DNA from 2 places in the Shewanella rhizosphaerae genome. Region 1 is predicted to be linked to the other one. Evidence: riboswitches for the same ligand, from Rfam matches in the RefSeq annotation. Region 1 holds a riboswitch; the other holds the start of a gene.
What was found. A riboswitch is a leader RNA that binds a small molecule or an ion and turns the genes downstream of it on or off. The one in region 1 is predicted to bind lysine.

Region 1 (8,061 bases):
CGAGATCCTGGCGGCCGACGCTTTCGCCTATGTGCAGACCCAGGGCGGCCTCAACCGCGAGATAGGCATGAAGTATCGCAAGACCATCCGCGAGGTGGGTAACAGCGTGCCGCCGATGGAAGCGTACAAGGCCTTCCGTGGTCAGGCACCGACCACTGATGCCCTGCTTCAGCGCCGTGGCCTCAACTAATTCCTGCCTCAACGCACTCCCCAGTAATGGGGAGTCACCCATAAAAAAATGCCGCTCTATGAGCGGCATTTTTATATCTAATGAACCTTGATTTGGCGTAGCTGAATTAAGCCGGGCGATTGGCCTTATGGCGCAGCACCAAAACGCTCACCACAAACAGCGCACTACAGGCCGCCAGACCGGCGCCTACGGATTCGGTGAAGCCCAGCACGGTATAGCCCACCAAACTGATCCCCGCCACGATAAGGGCATAGGGCAGCTGAGTCAGCACATGGTCTATGTGGTGACAGTTGGCGCCGGTAGAGGACAAGATGGTGGTGTCCGAGATAGGCGAGCAGTGATCGCCAAACACTGCGCCCGCCAGCACTGAGGCCAGCATAGGCAACATCATGTTGGTATGGGTGCCCATGGCCATGTCGGCGGCGATAGGCAGCATGATGCCGAAGGTGCCCCAGCTGGTGCCGGTAGAGAAGGCGGTCAGGCCCGCCAGCACGAACAGTACGGCTGGCAGTAGCGCGAACGGAATATTACCGGTCGCCAGGCTGGCCATATATTTACCCGTCTCCATCTGGCCTATCACACCGGCGATGGTCCAGGCGAACAGCAGAATATAGATGGCGGGCAGCATAGAGCGGGCACCGGCAATCACGCCTTTGAAGATAAGCGCCTTATCCAGTCCCTGACTGACCACCAATACCAAGGTCGCAGCCAGGCCAACCACGGCGCCGAAGAAGAGCGATGAGGCAACGTCTGTCTTCTCGAAGGCACCAATGACGCTAAAGGGCAGACTCTCTGCCGCCAGGGCGTCGGCGCCACTACCTATCATGAAGTAGATGGTGGCAAACACCAGCACAGTAATAGGCAGGAACAGGCCTAATATCTTGCCAGAATCGGCCTCAGGCAGGTCGCTGTTAGCCCCTGGCGGCAGGCCCTTGGCCTCGTCATACAGGTTGCCCTTCTGGGCGTTGAGTTCATGCTGACGCATGGGTCCCACATCCAGCCCCATGAAGGCGACGCATAGCAGCAAAACCAGGGCGAAGATGGCGTAGAAGTTCATCGGGATCATCTGAATAAACACGCTCAGATGACCGCTGTCGGTGAAACCGTGGGCGGTGAGTATGCCGCCGATCAGCGCGATGATGTACGCGCCCCAGCTAGAGACGGGCGAGATCACACAGATAGGCGCGGCGGTTGAGTCCAGCAGATAAGCCAGTTTGCTGCGCGAGATATAGTATCTGTCGGTGAGCGGTCTGGCGACACTGCCCACCACCAGACTATTGAAGTAATCATCGATAAAGACCACGCAGCCCAGGAACATGGTGAGTAGCTTGGCATCACGCTTGTTGCGAATATGCTGGCGCGCCCAATCGGCAAAGGCCTTGGCGGCGCCGCTGACGGTGATCAGGGCGGTGATCATCCCAAGCAGAATCAAGAAGCCCAGCAGATAGACGTTCCAACTGTTTAGGGCGCCATCATCCCAAAACAGGCCCACCACCTGCTGTCCCAGGTATTGACCCATATCCAGCGGTGAAAAATCGGCAATTAACAGTGCCCCCAGGAGGATCCCCACACCGAGTGAGAGCAGGACGCGGCGGGTAAAGATCGCCAGCAGAATCGCTACCACGGGCGGCAGCAAAGAAAGTGCCGAATCGGCATAACTCAAAGTTGTCATTGTAAAATTTTGTCTTCGTTAAAATACGAATGGAGGGCAACTGAACTGGTGGGATATAGCATGAGATATTACACCTGTCCTATCAGTAGCGCTCCATAGTGATACCCATTCTCGGTATACCTTCCACTTATCAATCCAGATAAGAAGCACTATGGCAGTGCTGCCTCTATTCGATGACAGCCCCAGCGGCAAGCCTTGATCAACTCCACCACTTCGGCACCAAATCCTTTCATATTCGCTTAACGGCATCACCCTAACGAATACTACTGATATTTAATGCACCTCTACGTCTCAGGACGCCTGCCAATGTCACTATCGGCAAACGTGAGGCACATAAAAACACAAGCGGCTTTAAGGACGCTACCTCAAAGCCGCTCCATGTGATCTATATCACACTATATTTTAGATGAACACCAAAGTGCTCACCAAGCATTTACATTTTATTAAAGAAGTTCGAGTAGCTTAGGCACTGCCTCGAACAGATCCGCTTCCAGACCATAGTCGGCTACCTGGAAGATAGGCGCTTCTGGATCTTTGTTGATCGCCACGATCACCTTAGAATCTTTCATCCCCGCAAGGTGCTGGATGGCACCCGAGATACCCACGGCGATATAGAGATCCGGCGCGACAATCTTACCCGTCTGACCCACCTGTAGATCGTTTGGCACGTAACCGGCATCAACCGCGGCGCGCGATGCACCCAGTGCCCCGCCCAGCTTATCGGCCAACTGCTCGAGAATCGCGAAGTTCTCGGCGCTGCCCATGGCGCGGCCACCTGAAACCACCACAGAGGCGGCGCCTAGATCGGGACGCTCTGACACTGACAGGGTCTGAGTCACAAACTCAACATCGCCGCTGTATTCGTTGTCCAGGGTCTGCACCGAGGCGCTACCGTCCTGGGCTACCGCATCGAAGGCGCTGGCGCGAACCGTCATCACCTTGATGTTGTCAAGGCTCTGAACCGTCGCCATGGCGCTACCGGCATAGATAGGACGCACGAAGGTGTCTTCGCTCACCACTTCGACCACTTCAGAAAGCTGCGCCACATCCAGAAGCGCCGCCACACGAGGCAGCACATCTTTACCTACGCTTGAAGCCGCAGCCAGGATGTGTTGATACTCGCTGGCCACTGAGACGATCAGCTGTGACAGGTTTTCGGCGATGGCATTGGCATAAACGCCGCTATCGGCAACCAGTACCTGACGCACACCGGCAAGCTGCTTGGCGCTTTCGGCCGCGGCGCCACAGTTATGACCGGCTACCAGCACATCGACTTCGCTGCCGATAGCCTGGGCACAAGCCACAACCTTGGCGGTATCGAGTTTTAAAGTCGCATTATCATGTTCTGCTATTACTAGAATCGCCATTTAGATCACCTTCGCTTCATTCTTTAGCTTTTCCACCAGCTCCTCGACAGAAGCCACCATAATACCCGCTTGACGCTCGGCAGGCGGTGTCACCTTGAGCACCTTCTGGTGCTGCTTCAGGGTCACGCCCAGGCTGTCTACCGTCACGGTATCGAGCGGCTTACGTTTCGCCTTCATGATGTTAGGTAATTTGGCATAGCGAGGCTCGTTCAGACGCAGGTCTGTGGTGACAATCGCAGGCAGTGGCATCTTAAGGGTCTGCAGGCCGCCGTCGATTTCACGGGTCACCACAAGTTGTTCGCCCTCAACCTTCACCTCAGAGGCAAAGGTAGCCTGAGGCAGTCCAGCCAACGCCGCCAGCATCTGGCCAGTCTGGTTGTTGTCGCCATCGATTGATTGCTTACCCAGCATGATCAGCTGAGCCTGTTCATTGGCTTGAATCGCATTAAGGATCTTTGCAATAGAAAGCGGCGCAAGCTCTTCGTCGGTTTCAACATGAATACCGCGGTCGGCGCCCAGCGCCATCGCCGTGCGTAGCTGCTCTTGCGACGCCTTAGGCCCTATGGTTGCTACCACAATCTCGGTCGCAATACCTGCTTCTTTCAAACGTACCGCTTCTTCTACAGCAATCTCACAAAATGGGTTAATGGCCATCTTCAGATTTGCGGTATCGACATTTGTATTGTCAGCGTTAACCCTGACCTTCACATTAGCATCGACGACGCGTTTAACTGGCACCAATACTTTCATAAGGCTTCCTTCTTACGTCTTTATTCTGGATAACAAATAGTGCATAGCGAAACTATCACCAACTTATGCCACTTTACGTGCTGTTGACGTTAACGTCAACAGGAAGTCATCAGCATCTTTGTATCAGATCAAAAACAGCGTGTTTAGGGGGAAGTAAAGGGTCAAAAAGGGGCGAAAATAGAGAAGCTGAAATAAAATTTACATTAAAGCGTCAAATATTCATTTAATTCGTTTGATAAAACCTTTTTTAGTTTCTATTATTAGCCCTGTAATCCTATTTACTATTTTATTTTTAAGCAGGACATAATTAATATGAGCGAATTTCTAGATATATTGACGCATGGTCGTCGCTTTAAAGCTGCTGTTAAAGATTTGTCGGTAGAAGATTTAAAAGATGTAGCGGTTAAGCTTGAAAAAATCATCACCGAGAAAGAGAAGCAAGCAGAAGAAGAAAGCGCGGTTATGGCCGAGCGCAATGCAAAGATAGAAGAGATTCGCCAACAAATGGAAGCTGTTGGTTTATCAATTGACGATTTAGGTACAGTGGCTGCTAAGCCAGCTCCTAAAAAACGTGCTCCACGCCCACCAAAATATAAAATTGAAGTGAATGGCGAAACGATCACTTGGACGGGTCAGGGTCGCACACCAACCGTATTTAAGAATGAATTAGATAAGGGTCGTTCACTCGAAGACTTCCTTATCTAAGCCTAAACGCCCCACTTAGGGCGTCGCAAGCAAAAGCCAACCTCAAGGTTGGCTTTTTTATTTCTACTCTTTATTTGTGATTAAGCGCGTTTTGCCCTTTATGTCGCTCATTTGCCTTGGCCATCTCTAGAGTATTTTATCTATCCTTATTTAGGTCATTCATTTAGGTCATGCTTCCGGCCATTATTCCTTGCAACTATTTCCGTCAAAGTTAGCCAATCAATAGCCTATCCTTTCGGATAACACCTGCCCTATGGTTTGACATAAACCGATACAGTTCCGCCCTTGGAAATTGTTCATGATATGGGATAATCTTGGGCTACTTTTGATCCCAGCCAATAATAATTAAACTCTATGCGAATCCATTTTCTCTCTGTGAGCGCGAATCTGGCGGCCTGTCTCTTGGCGAGTCCGTCCGCGATAGCGAATTCTCAATTAACTGATAACACGCCAAAATTAACAGCGCTGTCCCACGCCACCCTGATGATCGCCCCCGGCGAAACCAGGCAGGATGCCACACTGTTAATTGAAGATAATAAAATTAAAGCCATTATCCCCAGCGACAAAATACCCGAGGATGCCTATGTCATCGACATGACGGGTAAGTTGATATATCCCGGCTTTATCGATCCCTACACCAATTACGGTATCGACTTTAAATATGACCAGCAGAAAGTGGCTCGCCCGGTATATGAAATTAAGCGTATCGGTGGCAACGCCGATAATGGTGCCGTGCACGCAGAGAAAGAGTGGTTTAACTATATTTATCCCGACCAGGAAGCGGCGAAGCAATGGATAGATAATGGATTTACCAGCGTACAAACCGGCATGTTGGATGGGATATTCAGAGGCCGGGCGGCGACTGTCTCGCTGGCGCCGTTAAAAGCCAATGACATTATTTATCGCGCAAAATCCAGCCACCTGCTCGCCTTCGATAAAGGCAGTTCGATTCAGGATTATCCCAACTCCTTGATGGGCAGTATCGCCCTTATTCGGCAAACTCTGGCCGATGCCAACTGGTATCAGGCCAATATCGATAAAGCCGACTCGGCCACCCAAGAGAAGAACATAGAGTTTAATATCGCGCTCGAACGCCTGGGTGATATAAGCAAGGGCCCTACGGTATTTGAAACCAAGAATTTAAATAACTTACTGCGCGCCGCTCACTTATTAAACGAGTTTAAATTGCCGGCGACTCTGGTCGGCAGTGGCCGAGAATATGCGCGACTCGATGAGGTGAAAGCCAGCGGCTTTAGCATTATTGCGCCGCTCAATTTTCCTGCTGCGCCCAATATTAAAGATGGCGATAAAGAGAGAGAGATAAGCCTGGCTCATCTACGCCACTGGGAACGCGCGCCGAGTAATCCTCATGCACTGGAAAGCGCCGGTATTCCCTTTGCCTTTACCCAACATGGCATCAAGGCCGACGCCTTCTGGCCTAGACTCAGACAGGCGGTCAAGCAGGGGCTGAGCCAAGAGACGGCATTGGCGGCGCTCACCACAGAGGCGGCAGAAATTGCCGGCATCTCAGCCTTCAGCGGCAAGCTGAAACCCGGCTTCATGGCAGATCTTGTGGTCACCGACGGTGACATCTTTACCCAAGGCAAGATAGTCAGCGTCTGGCTGCAAGGCAGCGAGACCCAAAAGGTACCCCGCGACAGACACTGGCTAAGCCAGGGCTATCAGCTGACCCTGGGCGAACTCACCCTAGATCTGGACTTGGTCGATGACGACAAGCTGAGCGGCACCCTGGCCAGCGGCGAGCAGGAGATCAAACTTAGCGATCTTAAGTATGCCAAGGAGCGTCTCACCTTCAACGCCGATCTCGGCGAGGCGGGTTACCCTGGCATCAGCCGTTTCACCCTCTGGTTCGACACCCAGGGTATTCACGGCCGCATGCTGGATAAGGGCAATCGCCAACACCCCATAGCTGGTGTGGTGATAGCAAAAGAAACAGCCCCAGAAGATAAAGAGAGCGAGTCACCAGCCCCAGAACTTATCTCTAAGCTGACCAAACCCAACACCGCCTATGGCATCGCTAAGCAGCCCAATGCTGAGCGCCTGCATATCAAGAATGCCACACTATGGACCTCGAGCGAGCAAGGGGTACTGGAAGGCTATGATCTGCTTATCCGCGACGGCCGTATCGAAAAGATAGGCCAATCCCTCAAGACGCCATCTGGCTACCAAACCCTGGATGCCAGGGGTAAACACCTGAGCGCGGGTATTATCGACGAGCACTCCCATATCGCCCTTAACGGCGGTACCAACGAAGATACCGACGCCGTCACCGCCGAGGTGCGTATCGGCGATGTGATCAACCCAGACGATATCGCCATCTACCGCGCTCTGGCGGGCGGGGTGACCACGGCGCAGATCCTCCACGGCAGCGCCAACCCTATAGGTGGTCAGGCCCAGGTGATCCAGATGCGCTGGGGCGAGAGCGCCGAGGCGATGAAACTCAAACAGGCCCCCGCCAGCATCAAGTTTGCCCTGGGGGAAAACGTCAAGCAGGCCAACTGGGGCGACAACTACAACCGCCGTTTCCCCCAGAGCCGCATCGGGGTAAAGTCGCTGTTTGAGGAGGCCTTCAACGAGGCGCTCGCCTACGAGAAAGCCCTGGTCGACTATGATCGCCTACGCAGCAGTCAGCAACGCAAGCAGGTAGCGCCCAAGCCAAACTATCGACTCGAGGCGGTAGCCGAGGTGCTACGTGGCGATCGTCAGGTACACATTCACTCCTATGTGCAATCTGAGATCTTGATGTTCCTGCGCCTCGCCGAGGCGTACAAGTTTAAGGTCGGCACCTTCACCCATATCCTAGAGGGCTACAAGGTGGCCGAGGAGATGGCTAAGCATGGCACCTACGCCTCCACCTTCTCCGACTGGTGGGCCTACAAGTTCGAGGTCTATGATGCTATTCCGCAAAACACCTGTCTGATGCACAACAAGGGGGTGCTCACCAGCATCAACTCGGACGACTATGAGATGCAGAGACGCCTCAACCAGGAGGCGGCAAAATCCATGATGTATTGCGACATGTCGCCAACAGACGCCTGGAACATGGTCACCATCAACCCGGCCAAACAGCTGGGGATCGACCAGCTGACCGGCTCATTGGAGGAAGGCAAGCAGGCCGACCTGGTGCTCTGGAGCGACTCTCCCCTCTCCGTCTATGCCAAGGTGGAGAACACCTGGGTGGGCGGTCGTCGCTACTTCGACCGCCAGCAGGATAAACAGGCGCAACATGAGGTGGAGCAGGAGCGCGCCGCGCTGATCCAGGCGGTGTTGACCCGGGATAAACCCGAAGTCCCCGGCGAGACGCCAGAAGAGAAGAGCGAGCCCCAGTGGCACTGCGATACCCACTACAATGCCTG
Region 2 (8,061 bases), 2.2 Mb from region 1:
ACTACCTAGATATCCCTAACATGCCAAGCAATGTCACTATCGGTGCAGAAAACATCAGCGGTAGCGTAGGTACAACCTTCCACTACAACGGACAAGGTGGCACTGTCACTACTGACGATTATGTTGCACTGCAAGCGACCTCTTCAGGCAGCGTAGAGATCGACTATCTGGCGACGCCAACTAGCTTCAACCCAGGTCAAACAGACAACTTCTCTGTTGACGAAGAAGCGACCTTGGAAGCAAACGTGTTAGAAAACGACACTGTTAGCCAGAAAGTAGCTCGCGTCTCTGTAACTGGTGACGGCATGACAGCTAACGCACAACGCATCATCGATGTTGCGCCAGCTGGTGCACTAGGTGAAGCAACACTGGTTGACGAGCCTGCACACGGTGAAGTGACTCTAGAGAAAGATGGTTCTATTACCTATACACCAGAAGATGATTTCTTCGGTAAAGACTCATTCACTTACACCTCTAAGGATGCCGAAGGCAACCTGAACGCAGCGACCACTGTTAATGTTATGGTTAACAACATCAACGATGCACCTACCGTGGCTCCTACAGGTATGACAAGTACCGAAGGCTTCGTGGTAACCGCTAAGGCCAATGGCAAAGACGTTGATGGTGACAGCCTGACCTACACTTGGACACAGACTGCAGGTACACCTGTTACCTTCAACAACGGTGGCGCAGAAATTAAGTTTACTGCTCCAGCAGGTAACAACACCCTGACCTTCTCTGTCGTTGCCAGCGATGGTGAGCTAGAGAGTGAAGCGGGTACGGCGACTATCACAGTTAACGCCAAGGAAGAGAAATCTTCAGGTGGTGGTTCACTGGGTTGGTTCGCTCTGCTGATGCTACCATTTGCCGCGCTACGTCGTCGCAAGTAAGCAGATAGCTTGAACAGAAAAAGGGAGCCACTTGGCTCCCTTTTTTATTGATAACGCGAAAGGCGACTAAACCAAGCACTGAACGATGAAGTACAAATCCACCAGGCTAAAAGCCAAACCTAAAGCGCAAATACCTTTGTCATCACCTTATAGAGCTCTGTGCCTTGATACACAGACGCCGAGGCAAAATGTAGTACGGGCACACAGTCCACCGGCAGACTCAGAGGCACTATCGCATCCTCCTCGCCATATCTGTCGACACGCAAGATGTTGGCGAGCGGTTCTCCAGCCACAAGCGGCTGCCCAACCTTCGCCTTATACTCCACCAAGCCGCCTTGCGGCGCATGATACTTCTTATAGTCTTTCAGGTAACAGGCGTAGCGTGGCATCTCAGCTGGCTCAACCCGCTCACTTATTACGCCGCGCTTGCTGAGATAGGCCATGATCCCTTCGACATCCACCAGGGCATCGGCCAGGTCGACATTCTCCTGACTGCCAAGCTCCAGAGTAAAGGCCGATACGGGCACCTCAATCTCGCGCCCCTGAGTGGCCAGGTATTCACTCAGCTGCCACCAGGGACAGAAGATAGACTCATCCATGGCACCGCCAAACTCGTTGGGGATCAACAGGGTGTAGGGAATAGAGAAATACTTGGCAGCGTCTTTATCATACTCGGGGCAATAGAGATGCTTACACGACTTAGGGCCAGTATGCAGATCCAGCACTATATCCGCCTCATGGCCCATCTGCTGCAGGCTCACCGCCAGACGATGGCCCGTGGTGATCCCCCAGGGCTCATGCAGACGGCTATAGCAACGCTCGACCAGCAAGGCCCTGAAATGGGCGATCAGCTCGGCATCGTTCAGGTGTTTATGGCCCTGATACCAGCTAGCAATATCCAGCTTATGATCGAGATATTCGCGGTTCCAGTTTACCCCTGTTATGGGGTCGAACCGGCCCAGGGTAAACTCGCCACTCTTCTGATTGATCCCCAACGGATTGGCCAGAGGCACCAGGGTGATCTTGCCGCGCAGCTCGCAGCCTTCGAGCGCCTGCATCAGCTGATAAATCACCGCATTGCCCTGCACCTCGGCGCCGTGGACGTTGGCCTGTATGTAGACACTCGGCCCTGTCTGCACCACTGGGGCAAACTCAAATAGGTTCAGCTCGAGATCTTGGCCTGTGGCGAGCTCGCCAATCTTTAGCGTGGAACGACCCGGCTTCATAGCGACCCTTCGAACAAGTTTTGATGCAGGGCGCTGACGACCTGAGCCGCCTCAGACTCGGCCACCAGGACACATAAGTTGTGTGGGCTGGCGCCCTGACAGATCATGCGCACATTGTGGGGCTCTAACACCTCGAACACGCGGCGACACACACCCGACGTGGTGGCAATCTTATTGCCCACTATCGCCACCAGCGCCAGGCCATCTTCTACCCGCACCCGGCAATGCTGCGACAGCTCCTGCAACAAGGCCTCGCTCAGCAGGCTGTTTCCGGCCGAATCTGAGCCCGTCTTATCTAGCGTCAGAGAGACGTTCACCTCTGAGGTGGTGATTAAGTCCACACTGATCTTGTGGCGCGCCAGGGTGGCAAAGGTCTCGGCCAGGAAGCCTTGGGCGTGCAGCATCTGTAGGCTATGCAGATTAAGTAGAGTCTGGTCACGTCGCACCGCCACGGCGCGATAGATAGGCTCGTCGTTCACCTGATGACGAATCCAGGTGCCACCGAGCTCAGGCGCCTTGCTGGAACCGACAAACACCTGAATCTTGTGTCTGACCGCCGGCAAAATGGTTGCCGGGTGCAGCACCTTGGCACCAAAGGTGGCCATCTCGGCCGCCTCGTTGAAACTGATCTCAGGGATAGGACGCGCATTCGGTGCAAGGCGTGGATCTGTCGTGAAGATACCCGGCACATCTGTCCAGATCTCAACCGCAGACGCATCCAGCGCCTCGGCAAGTAGGGCAGCAGAGTAGTCGCTGCCCCCACGGCCTAACGTGGTGGTGGCTCCCTGTTCATCGGCGCCGATAAAACCTTGGGTCACGATTCGTTGCTCACTAAGCAGGGGCAACAGATGCTCAGTGCAAAGCTGCTTAAGCGCTTCTATCTGCGGCTCGGCGCGACCGAAATGACTGTCGGTGCGCATCACCTGACGCACATCGAAGGCGCTCGCCCGCTCGCCCTTCTCTCTCAGCACGGCAGCAAACAAGACAGATGAGCACTGCTCACCCTGGGCAAGCAGTTCGTCTGTAGTCGCCTTATTACGGTTTTGGGAGAGCGACTCACTCAGGCTGGCAATCTTACTTAAGATGGCATCGAGGCGAGCGGCCACATCATGGGGCTGACCCAACTCGTCGAGGATCTTATATTGAATCGAGGCGATCGCCTTGAGCAGCTGCTGACGACGCTCAAAGTCCACATTATCCTGAGTTAGCTCCACCAGCAGATTGGTCACACCGCTCGAGGCGCTGACGACCACCACGCGGGTTTCAGGATTGGCCAATACGATATCGGCGCAGCGGTTCATCGCCTCATAATCGGCGACAGAGGTTCCACCAAACTTAGCAACAACAATAGACATTAGCGCACCTCAACCCAAGTAGCTGACGATGACACAAAAAAAATAGATAACATTGAATACGCTCCGAACTTACTTCGTTCGAAGAGCCTGGTGCAAAGATGACGCACCCCAAGACGGGAAACAGCGATTGCCACCAGAAGCTCTCCACCAAAAAACAGGTGACAATCGGTGGGATTCAGCCCAGTCGACCGATAAACAGATGAAACCAAACATCTCTTTACCTCGGCGTTAATCTCCCTCATAAACCGTCAACGGAGTTTGGACTCCTCGGGCTTACTACCTAGTTAACGCTCCTCTTCTGTATCACTAACCTTAAGGTTAGGATGCAAGAAAACTATCAAATAACAGAATAAAAAGTCAACGATATTTTAGCCTGTCTTGATGAAAGCCTCTCAAGTTCCCCCGCCTGCTAGCGGCTGATGTCGGGCAGCTCGCTGACCAGACAGACCCGGGCAGAAAACTTGCCCAGGGTGAGCTCGTCATACTCCACCAGACAAGGCACCAGTTGCAGCTCGTCCTCATCGACAAAATAGATGGCGTTTTGATTAAACACCTTGCCAAGAGCTACGGCTGCGGCCTTATCGATAGACACGGCCCAGCTCTTCTCCATATGACCTCTGTCACTGGAGGCGCCAATCAGAGCACGATAAGGATATTGAAGACGTTGAATATGACGTTGAAGCTGTTTGTCGAGGAGACGGTTTTGCGAGGGAGAAAGGTGTTGGCCTTTAGGATTATGAGCGGTAATGATTGCAAATGATAACGAAGGGGAGAAAGGTTGTGTAAGTAAGAACTGCGTTTGCTGATAGCATTGCCAAAGGTGTTCTCTTGCTGTACTCATCACTAAAATATTCCTAAATTAGATTCCGTCGATTATAGCAAAATTCCTCCGCCTTCCTAGAGGTGTGAGACAGGTCACTTTATTAAATTTTATTAATACCATTAAAATCATGACCTTATGAACACAAATGTGATTTACATCAAATCTCAAAGGAATTTTGTTAACATTTCATTTGTTAACAAATGACTAAAACGAGTACAATAAGTTCGTTGATTCACTTCCACTCATCTCACGATGAAATACTTTTTGTTACATCTTGTCGACGACAAGGTCATCAAAAGTTAGTCAATTTCCTGTATAAAATGTGAGCTTAGGCTGATTTAGCATTTAAACTTGAAAATATTACATAGTTAACGGAACTATTCCCAACTATTGTTAATCGAAGTGAGTAACAGTTCGCGTGTCTTTTGAAAGAGATACGTATACTTTACTAATCATGAAGTGTGTTGCTGTACCAATTGGGTTTGATAAAAGCACTACGTGAGTTCGGTAATTGTCGCGAAGACAGATAGGGCGCAGCAGCACCAACTAGCGCTCATGGTTAGAACAGTTTTAAACAAATATTAGGTAAATAAATATGCAAAACCCGCACATTCTGATCGTTGAAGATGAAGCCGTTACCCGGAACACGCTAAGAAGTATTTTCGAGGCTGAAGGATATGTGGTAACTGAAGCCAATGACGGCGCAGAGATGCATAAAGCCATGCAGGAAAACAAGATCAATCTTGTGGTTATGGATATCAACCTACCAGGTAAGAATGGTCTGCTGCTTGCGCGTGAACTTCGTGAAATCAATAACATCGGCCTTATCTTCCTTACCGGCCGTGACAACGAAGTTGACAAGATCTTGGGTCTGGAAATTGGTGCCGATGACTATATCACCAAGCCATTTAACCCACGCGAACTGACTATCCGTGCACGCAACCTGCTGACTCGCGTCAACAGCACTGGCGGCGAAACCGAAGAAAAGAGTGCCGTAGAATTCTACCGCTTCAACGGTTGGAGCCTAGAGATCAACAGCCGTTCACTGGTAAGCCCACAAGGCGAGTCGTACAAGCTGCCCCGCAGTGAGTTCCGCGCCATGCTGCACTTCGTTGAGAACCCAGGCAAGATCCTGACCCGTGCCGACCTGCTGATGAAGATGACAGGCCGTGAGCTTAAGCCACACGACCGTACCGTGGACGTGACCATTCGTCGCATCCGTAAACACTTCGAAAGCTTGCCAGATACGCCAGAAATCATCGCCACCATCCACGGCGAAGGCTATCGTTTCTGCGGTAACTTAGAAGAAGCATAAATCACATCCAGCTAGCGCAAATGTGATTCGATTAAAAAGCCAGTCTAACGACTGGCTTTTTTGTACATGGATTTTCTGTTTATGGAGAATTATTCCCGGTGGCCAGGGCCTGAAATGTTCCAGACATTTCAAGGCATTTCCTCCTTCCATGGAGGTCAGAAGGCCATAGAGGGGATTTGTATAGGGATATACTTATCCCCGGAGCCCATGGATGGGCTAAGAGGCGATTTGTGTCTAGAACACTTATGCCAAAGCCCATGGATGGAAAGACTTGGTATTTGTACATGGATTTGTCTCTGTTTATGGAGAGTTATCCCCGGTGGCCAGGGCCTTGAAATGTTCCCGACATTTCAAGGCATTTCCTCCCTGACCCACAGGGAAATGGGGAATGTCTAGAATCCTAGGGAAGGATTTAGACCTAACCAAAACGATACCTGAGTATCGAGTCGGCCTTTCGAACATTCACGACTCTCCGACAAGAAAGTCTCTATGCTCTCTTTCGGTGATAAGTGGTTTGGGTCAAAGAATCTAATACCACTTCACTCTTAATCACGTTAAAACTTAGTGGGCTTTCAAGTTCACCAAATAGGGGGACTCCACCACCAAGTAAAATAGGAAAACGAGTAATCACCATTTCATCGATCAGATCTTCTTTAAGGAAATTTTGAATCGTCACTCCACCGTCAATGTATAGCTCATTGAATCCCTTCGCATTCAAGTCAGCGATAATATCAACTAGCTTCCCTTTAACTAAAAAAACTTTATCTTCATAACCTTGAGGAACTTCGGTCATAGTGTTACTCAACACAAACACCGGCTTACTATAAGGCCAGTCACAATCAAAACTCAGCACCATATCTAAGGTATTCCGCCCCATTACTAAGCCGTCAACTCTCTCCATCAAAGCGACAAATCCCGTATCAATATTGTTTGGATTAGGAACTGAATGTAGCCAGTCGAGTTTGCCTCGCTTATCTGCGATATATCCATCTAAACTGGTTGCAATGAATACGATGTTTGCCATGAGCACCTCGTCAAGTTTATGGTGATTGAGCCAAGCTAAAATATGGTTTAAAATAATTTCTACGCCGTAGAAATAATAGTAAGTTTATCGGGAGCTCAAATGAGTGTCAATGAAAAGAAACGTGGACGCCCTAATGGAAAACAGTCGCAGTTAAGTGCGCAAAGCATACTAGAAGCAGCTAAGTCTTTGATGAAAAGAGATAGTAAAACACCGAGTATCCGCTCATTGGCAACAGAATTAAACGTGGATCCAATGGCAATCTATCACTATTTTAAAAACAAGAATGCATTGTTAGAAGCCCTTACCTCTTCGCTCGTATCCGAAGTCTATCAACCTCAAGCAGACCCTGATTGGCAAGGCGAATTAAGGCGTTTATGTGTCAGCTATATTGAATTGTTGCAGCAATACAACGGGCTACTACAAATCATGTTAGGGATGACATCCCTGGGTCCTGCCCAAATATTTACCGAGCGTTATAGAAATATTATCGCCCCTTTAGCACTAGACGAGAAAACAGAAAAAGATAGTCTAGATTTACTCGCTGACTACTTACATGGCTTCGCGTTATCAGCCAGTTGTTGCCATGATGCAGAGTTAATTAAACCCCAAATGATGGATGGGCCTTTGACTCTGATTTGTAAATCATTAGAAACCTGACTTAAAAGTTTCTTCTGAAAACTCATATTCAACTAGTAAGGCATTCTCGCTTCCCCATCGAAATTTACGACTCTCACAACAAAAAGCCCTGCTGCTTTCGATAAGCAACAGGGCTTTTGTTTTGCTAAGGCCTAGCGCCGATAACTTAGTGTTTCAGCTGCCTGTCGAGGAAGTCGGCCAGTGAGCGATAGAGGTGGGTACGCACCTTCTCACCGCGCATCGAGTGCTTAGAGCCGGGATAATCAATCATTTGGAACAGCTTGCCCTCGTCCTGCAACGCCTTATAGACCCGGGTGCTGTTTTCAAATAACACGTTGTCGTCGGCCATACCGTGGTACATGAGTAGCCCTGACTGATAGCCTTTGACGTACGGCAGTACGCTAGAGGCCTCATAGCCTTCGGCATTGGTCGCCGGATGCGATAGGTAACGCTCTGTGTAGTGGCTGTCATACAGAGACCAGTCGGTCACGGGGGCACCCGAGATAGCCGCCTTGAAGTAATCCGGCGCCTTAAACAGGCTCATCAGCGCCATGTAGCCACCATAGCTGTGGCCATAGATAGCGATATTCTTGCCATCAACATAGCTGAGGCTACGCAGGTAATCGACACCGGCCTTCTGGTCATTCACCTCGGCCTCGCCCAGATGCTTGTAGATCACCTGCTCGAACTTGGTACCACGATGGGCCGAGCCGCGGTTATCCAGCTGGAACACGATAAAGCCCTGCTGCAGCAGATACTGGGTAAAGTAGTCGTGCTCGCTCCAGCTGTTAA

Region 2: another riboswitch for lysine. It lies ahead of lysC (lysine-sensitive aspartokinase 3); the one in region 1 lies ahead of K0I63_RS13380 (Na+/H+ antiporter NhaC family protein).

What each region holds. Positions count from the first base shown of each region.
Region 1 covers NZ_CP080420.1:3,046,874-3,054,934, forward strand. Annotated here, with positions in the region: gene K0I63_RS13375 (M3 family metallopeptidase) at 1-190, shown strand, start outside; gene K0I63_RS13380 (Na+/H+ antiporter NhaC family protein) at 297-1,862, opposite strand; lysine riboswitch at 1,941-2,157, opposite strand; gene K0I63_RS13385 (electron transfer flavoprotein subunit alpha/FixB family protein) at 2,306-3,229, opposite strand; gene K0I63_RS13390 (electron transfer flavoprotein subunit beta/FixA family protein) at 3,230-3,979, opposite strand; gene K0I63_RS13395 (H-NS histone family protein) at 4,292-4,684, shown strand; gene K0I63_RS13400 (amidohydrolase family protein) at 5,039-8,061, shown strand, end outside.
Region 2 covers NZ_CP080420.1:888,986-897,046, reverse strand. Annotated here, with positions in the region: gene K0I63_RS04050 (S8 family serine peptidase) at 1-890, shown strand, start outside; gene K0I63_RS04045 (succinylglutamate desuccinylase/aspartoacylase family protein) at 1,010-2,116, opposite strand; gene lysC (lysine-sensitive aspartokinase 3) at 2,113-3,471, opposite strand; lysine riboswitch at 3,601-3,777, opposite strand; gene K0I63_RS04035 (DUF3293 domain-containing protein) at 3,881-4,312, opposite strand; gene arcA (two-component system response regulator ArcA) at 4,890-5,609, shown strand; gene K0I63_RS04025 (dihydrofolate reductase family protein) at 6,097-6,633, opposite strand; gene K0I63_RS04020 (TetR/AcrR family transcriptional regulator) at 6,733-7,290, shown strand; gene K0I63_RS04015 (S9 family peptidase) at 7,436-8,061, opposite strand, start outside.